3 regions of the Paenibacillus sp. V4I9 genome follow, and region 2 is predicted to be linked to each of the others. Evidence: riboswitches for the same ligand, from Rfam matches in the RefSeq annotation. Region 2 holds a riboswitch; each other region holds the start of a gene.
What was found. A riboswitch is a leader RNA that binds a small molecule or an ion and turns the genes downstream of it on or off. The one in region 2 is predicted to bind ZMP and ZTP.
Positions count from the first base shown of each region.

Region 1: it holds a riboswitch for ZMP and ZTP, as region 2 does, so the genes downstream of both, rpiB (ribose 5-phosphate isomerase B) here and QFZ81_RS25385 (bifunctional 5,10-methylene-tetrahydrofolate dehydrogenase/5,10-methylene-tetrahydrofolate cyclohydrolase) in region 2, are expected to answer to the same signal.
Region 3: it holds a riboswitch for ZMP and ZTP, as region 2 does, so the genes downstream of both, QFZ81_RS10805 (DJ-1/PfpI family protein) here and QFZ81_RS25385 (bifunctional 5,10-methylene-tetrahydrofolate dehydrogenase/5,10-methylene-tetrahydrofolate cyclohydrolase) in region 2, are expected to answer to the same signal.

Region 1 covers NZ_JAUSZE010000001.1:7,468,254-7,470,510, forward strand. The annotation lists gene QFZ81_RS34430 (low molecular weight protein arginine phosphatase) at 42-635, shown strand; ZMP/ZTP riboswitch at 712-792, shown strand; gene rpiB (ribose 5-phosphate isomerase B) at 897-1,355, shown strand; gene QFZ81_RS34440 (TIGR01440 family protein) at 1,396-2,001, shown strand; gene QFZ81_RS34445 (serine hydroxymethyltransferase) at 2,062-2,257, shown strand, end outside.
Region 2 covers NZ_JAUSZE010000001.1:5,446,101-5,448,357, forward strand. The annotation lists gene QFZ81_RS25380 (FAD-dependent oxidoreductase) at 1-799, shown strand, start outside; ZMP/ZTP riboswitch at 880-959, shown strand; partial or broken gene QFZ81_RS25385 (bifunctional 5,10-methylene-tetrahydrofolate dehydrogenase/5,10-methylene-tetrahydrofolate cyclohydrolase) at 1,105-1,514, shown strand; gene QFZ81_RS25390 (hypothetical protein) at 1,641-1,820, shown strand; gene QFZ81_RS25395 (hypothetical protein) at 2,135-2,257, shown strand, end outside.
Region 3 covers NZ_JAUSZE010000001.1:2,370,590-2,372,846, reverse strand. The annotation lists gene QFZ81_RS10815 (sugar phosphate isomerase/epimerase family protein) at 1-115, shown strand, start outside; gene QFZ81_RS10810 (GlcG/HbpS family heme-binding protein) at 176-649, opposite strand; ZMP/ZTP riboswitch at 801-879, shown strand; gene QFZ81_RS10805 (DJ-1/PfpI family protein) at 942-1,535, shown strand; gene QFZ81_RS10800 (hypothetical protein) at 2,070-2,257, opposite strand, start outside.

The sequences.
Region 1 (2,257 bases), 2.0 Mb from region 2:
AAGTTTTCATCTTAGCTTATGCTTATGATTAGGAGGGAATCATGTTGCGAATTCTATTTGTCTGTACAGGAAATACGTGCCGCAGTCCATTAGCAGAAGGTTTGCTGCGTATCAGGGTGCATCAAGAAGGGCTTGCGGCGGAGGTTCGTTCAGCAGGGGTATCCGCGGTGACGGGTGGTCCAATTTCCCGAAATAGTGCATCGCTTTTACAGGAAGCGGGCTTCAAGGAGTCCATTAGTTCTTTGGCGATCCAAGAGTCTGAAGTGAATTGGGCTGATCTCATTTTGACGATGACGATGGGTCATAAGCGTACGGTCATTCAGCGGTTTCCGGGTGCGATTGAAAAGACTTTTACGCTCAAAGAGTACGCCCTGGATGATGCTCATATTTTACAGGCGATTGAGGAAAGGGAGCAGCTCGTTACGGAGCTTCAGCTCAAACAGGCTCTTTCGCAAGAAGTGTCTGTAGAAGAAAGAAGCCGCATTTATAAACTTGAACATGCGATTCCTGACTTTGACATTTCTGACCCGTTCGGAGGCTCCATAGAGACTTACCGACAAACGGCCGAGGAAATCAGCGGGAGTTTAGATAAATTGGTTCAGAAAATACGTGCACGAAACGAAGGCTCCAAATAACTCACGTTCTATATATACGAATTGCGGATACATCTTTACACATGGGGTAGAATGCGATAAAATAGAGGTATCAATCAAGACTCAATGTAACTGGCGACGAGTGGGAGTAACCACAATGGAGCATTGAGCTATACGGCCGGTCGCCTGGGCAAAAGAGCAACGCGCGTTTTCTAGCGTGTCCGCTCTTTTTTTCGTTTTCTGGTGAGCTTTGGGATATAATAGGATGGTCGAATTTCGAACAAGCAAAGGAGCGTTCTACTCATGAAAATTGCTTTAGGTGCGGATCATGCAGGCTATCGTTTGAAAGATGTTATCATTCCTTTTATTGAGTCATTAGGTCATCAAGTCGTCGATTACGGCTGCACCTGTGCAGATTCGGTCGATTATCCCGACTATGCGCTTAAAGTTTGTGAGCAAGTGGTATCAGGCGAAGCTGACAAAGGTATTCTGATTTGCGGAACGGGTATCGGGATGTCGATTGCCGCGAATAAGGTTCCGGGCATCCGCTGTGCACTTGTGCATGATCTATTTTCAGCGAAAGCGACGCGTGAGCACAATGATACGAACGTACTTGCCTTAGGGGAACGTGTTATTGGACCGGGTGTAGCAGAGGAAATCGTGAAAATTTGGCTCGAAACCGAGTTTTCTCAAGGTGTTCGCCACCAGAATCGGATTAACAAAGTGCAAAGTATCGAAGACCGTTTCACACTGCATCCATAGAATATTTCCTAACGGAAAATTCGAGAAACGAGGGATCACGATGACAGATTCCATTCTTTCTAATGTTGCCGAGGCTTTGGAAACGAATCTTCGGGAATTGGTCAAAGTCGGCAATCTAAGATCAGGTCACATTCTGATTATCGGAACGAGCACGAGTGAAATTCTCGGGCATAGGATCGGTACATCGGGTACGCTGGATGCGGCCAAGCCGATTTTTGAAACGGCGCAGCGAATAAGCCGCGAGTTCGGGCTGCATTTAGCTTTTCAATGCTGCGAGCATTTGAACCGCGCGATTGTTATTGAGGAAGAGCTGCTATCGCATGCGCCTCAGCTTGAGCCTGTCTCTGTCATTCCGGTGCCAAGGGCCGGAGGCTCGATGGCCTCCTATGCGTACCGTCATTTCGCGAAGCCGGTCGTTGTCGAGATGATTCAGGCACATGCCGGAATCGATATTGGCAGCACACTCATCGGGATGCATCTGCGCCCAGTTGCTGTGCCAGCAAGACCGCCAGTGCGAAACATTGGCCATGCCTATGTAACGATGGCTTTTACCCGGCCTAAGCTGGTCGGTGGTACAAGGGCAGTATACTCGCAAGATATCGCTGATCAGCTCTATCAAACAGCCGCACCCGATGCGGATTGTTAGCCATTTACCTCAATGAATAAAGACTTAACAAATAAGATTATCCTGTAGGAGGAATTTAATATGACAAACTTTTTGAGCAAACAAGATCCTAAAATTGTAGCAGCCATGAACCTTGAGCTTGCCCGTCAGCGTGACAAAATTGAGCTTATTGCATCCGAAAACATCGTAAGCCAAGCTGTTCTTGAAGCTATGGGTACAGTGCTAACGAACAAATATGCTGAAGGCTACCCAGGCAAAAGATACTATGGCGGCTGTG
Region 2 (2,257 bases):
GCTGCTGTTAGACGCTTCGGAAGCTACGGAGCTGACAGTCGAGCTCTGGAGCACTGGGAAGCCGCAGAACTACGTCCCACACACACAGGTGACGTCCATTCAAGTAGCTGTGGCTAAGGGTTCTCAGCAGTGGGTAAAGGCTGCGCTTTCTTGGCACCCTGAAACCGCTCAGAATGCTTTTATCATACTCAGAAGCAACCCGGCGCTTTCCGTCCATCTATCCGGCAGACCACAAACGGGCGTGTTGTCCTTCAAACATGATGCTGCATCAGAAGACACCGTAGATTTCGGTGATATGTATCATCATCAGCCGGTCATTGATTGGAGCGCGAAAGCATTCATCCGGAAGCCAATCTGCTTCCGTCTGCTCGCTCCCACATCCGCATTCGCAGCCGATAAAGCCGCCGATGGGTATAAGCGTCCTTACGGAGGCCCTCATCTGTGGTCGTCGGCTGGCTTGGATGCCCCCCAGCCAGAGTGGCTTGAAGCCAGTTGGCCGGAGGCTGTGCGGATTCGCAGCGTACATCTCACTTTCAATGATGACGTGAACGAAGATTTAATTAATTTGCATCATCATCGGACGGAATTCGAGATCATTCCTGAACTGGTCAAAGACTATAAACTTCAAGCCTTCATCGGCGGTGACTGGACCACAGTGGCTGAAGGGCTCGATAATCATACGCGCAATCATGTTCATCTTTTGCCGGAAGCTGTGACGACTGATCGACTTCGTGTGGTCGTTGAAGCGACAAACGGGACGGAACGGGCAGAGATTGTAGAAATCCGTTGTTATGGTTGATCGAAGGCAAACAACAACACGCATAAATCATTTTAAGAGTTGCGCATTCCATAACCTGCCATTATGATTAGATCAATTAAAAGTTGATGTGTGACTGGCGAAGCATGGATACCCATGAGGAAGCACATTGATGTTACAGTCGTACGCCTGGGCAGAGGTAAGGGGGATTGATCCCCCTTACCTCTTTGTGTTTTTATAAACAATGAAGGGTTGAGGGTAAAATGAGTTCAGAAAAATTAATTTTGGATGGTAAACTTGTTGCGAAAAGCAGCGCATGTAAGCGGCTAGGCATTGATTCCAGAAGAATCGCTATTCTCGATTATTATCAGATTCCAATTGAAGGCAGCACGCGGTAATCGTTGGTCGGAGTCTAATTCTAGGTAAACCCGTATCGCTTATGCTGCTGAATAGAAACGCAACCGTGACCATTTGCCATTCAAAAACAAATAATCTCCCTCTAATCATCGGATTAGCTGATATTGTCGTTGCAGCAGTTGGTAAACCTGCCTTTATTCAAGGAACATGGATGAAAGAAGGTGCTGTCGTTTTAGATGCTGGATATAACGCTGGTAACATTGGCGATGTCAATTTCGATGGTTGTCACAAAAAGGCCAGCGCAATTACTCCTGTGCCTGCTGGAATAGGCCCAGTGACCATCGCAATGCTGCTCAAACACACCGTCCTTGCTGCCGAAAAAAGCAAAATGATAACCTGAGTTTCCGACATTCTTTTTTCTAAAATAGGTCTTAATAACCCTTGTTTAACCTTACATGGTGTGTTATATTAAAAGTGCGTCAAATCAAGGTTTCCACTTCAAAAAGTTGACATAGGAGTGATACAAATGGGCAACAATTCCGTGCAAATCCCGCAAGGTGAAGAATTGATTCGTGTGGAAATGACGGTTAAGGAAGCGCTTGCATTGACAGGCACTAAATTTAACCAAAACCACAAATTAGAGACAGATGCAATCAAGAAGGTTAAACAATCCTTAGAAGATAAATTGCTGACACCGAACCATTAATCCATATCCACGCTCACCGCACATAGTCCTGACGAACGATTTCTAATCGCTCGCGGGGCTTTTTTCATTAGATCCCACATCCTTCAATGGCCTCGATCGAGGTTTTCTTATTTTTTATCGTATCAAATTCAGCCGAATGCTTATAATAATCTCGCACCGCCCAAAATCCTACATTTTAAGGAGTGAACAACCAAATGTCAGAAGATCATAAGCAGCAAGGGCACGCCAGACAAAATACAACGACACGAACAACAGATCAAAAAAGCAACAAGAAAGGTAAGAAATAACGATATTCCACTTCAGGAGGCCGATATATGCTCGATCAGTTAGAAAGCAATTATGACTGTGCGAATGCGGGCTCTGACCTGCATAGCTTAAAACAAGAACTTGAACAATTCCAAGGACAAGCAGCCTCTTCCGACAAAGAACAAGAAGAG
Region 3 (2,257 bases), 3.1 Mb from region 2:
ATCGTTCTTGGAGAAGCTGTACCTGGCAAAACCAGGCATCGATATCTCCTTAGAACAGCTTGCTGATGATACGCTTGATGAAACTTTTCAATATGTAAGAAGCCTTATGAGTTAAAAATAAGCCCCGTCCTCTCTTTCATCGGAGGAACTGGGGCTTTACTATTTGAAATGATGCCTATTTCTTTATATCAGGCTCTGTCATGACTTCGTACGCGTTACCCAAATAACACTGCAGCGCCTTTAACGCCGCAACCCCTACCGCTATGTCATCCTCACCATTCCCTCCGCTTACACCAACCCCGCCAATGACACTCCCGTTCACCACAATCGGAAGTCCCCCGACGAAAATGGCAAATTTACCAGGCATCATGGCATGAATCCCAAATGCCTCACCATGGATGGTCGCTGGGCCGCCGGGCTGATTGAACAAATGTGTAGAACGCCTGTGATTGCTAGCTGTAAACGCCTTAGCTATGGCGATTTCCGGGCTCGTATTGCGAGCGCCATTCATTCTTTCTAATGCAATTAGATATCCGCCGTCGTCTACGATACATATCGTTTCGGCTGCTTTCGCTTCTATTGCCGCTTGTATGCCTGCTGCGATCATGACTCTCGCTTCTTCTAATTCAAGCTTAAATACTAATTTCATAAGTCATTCCCTCCCTGCTTGGTAGGCCATAATGACGTGCGCAACGAACACCTCTTCAATTCATATGGGGACGTGAGGGGTTTAAGTCATGGTCGCCGCTTGAAAAAAGTTATTGAATTTCGGAGTTGGAAATTGTAAGATTATAGAAATTAAACCGATGTGTGACTGGCGTAAACATGGATAACCATGAGGGAGCACATCGCAAGCAGCCGTACGCCTGGGCAAAGTATTTGATCCTTGATCAAGTGCTTTTTTGTGCTTTTATGACAATTGAAAGGTCAGGTGGCTGTTTATGAAAATGGCATTCGTACTATTTGATGGGATGACCGCGTTAGACTTCGCCGGCTTCTATGAAGCTATCACATGGATGGGTATTTTGGGAGCTAAAGAAAACGTCACTTGGGATTTCTGCTCCAATAAGGAGGAAATTACGGACGACCGAGGCTTAACCCTTAAGGTGACGCATGTCTATCCCGATCTATCGGGTTATGATCTCCTGTTTGTTCCTGGCGGATTTTCAACGAGAAGCCTTAGATTCGACTCTGCCTTCATCACTTGGCTCCAAACCTCAGGTAATGTGACTTACAAGGTTTCTGTGTGTACAGGTGCGTTATTACTAGGTGCAGCCGGATTCCTACATGAAAAAAAAGCAACCACCAATCCTTCCGCCTATGAGTTATTGACGCCTTACTGTTCCGAAGTCATTAAAGAACGAATCGTCAGAGACGGGAATCTCTTTACCGGCGGCGGCGTTTCGGCCTCCATTGACTTAGGATTATTCGTCATTGAATCGCTCACTGATTCAGATTTCGTACAGCTAGTTCAACAAAAGATGGATTACCCTTACTACCAAGCGGGACAGTTGTCTAATGTGAATTTGGAGTAATAACCTACTCTATAAGGATAAACGGCTTACTCTTGCCTTGGACGAGAGCGAAAGTGAGTGTAAATGTGAGAGTGTGTGTGTGTGTGTGTGTGTGTGTGCGAGTGCGTTTATTAAGGTTGATATAAAGCATGGTGCGCCCAGACGTAAATTTTCAAACATTTGCTTGCTTACTCGCTCATCGATGTAAAGTTGTTGCACTTTGTACAACATTTGGAAAGTTTATTCACGTTATCCTCGCGATTGTTGCACAAAATACAACATCTTCACCTTTGTCCTGAAGAAATGATGGAAATTGTTGTACGCTGTACAACATTCCCTCCCATATTCCCCACATCAATTGTATAGAACAAAACAATAAACCAGAAGCACAAAAAACACTATCGCTTCCCGGCCGATTATGCATGATCATGTATCCTAATCACTCGAGCCGAGTCCGTATCTCCTTCTTAACAGTGGGTAAGCTCTTCTCCCTCTACCCAAACAAATAAAAAATAAGCCTATCCAGCCCTCTCAAAGAGGCTGGATAGGCTTATTTTATTCTTTAGGCTGTTCACGGTTAACACGAACGGGTCTCTCGACCCAATTCTCACGATTCATACGTTGAACCTGATTAATCGGGTTCTTAAGATCGATAATCTCAGCGGGTTTACCCTCCGCTTGCATGGTGGTCGCTAGCTTTTCCTTATAACCCGTTCCGGCTGCTGGTCCGCCACCCCCGTTGC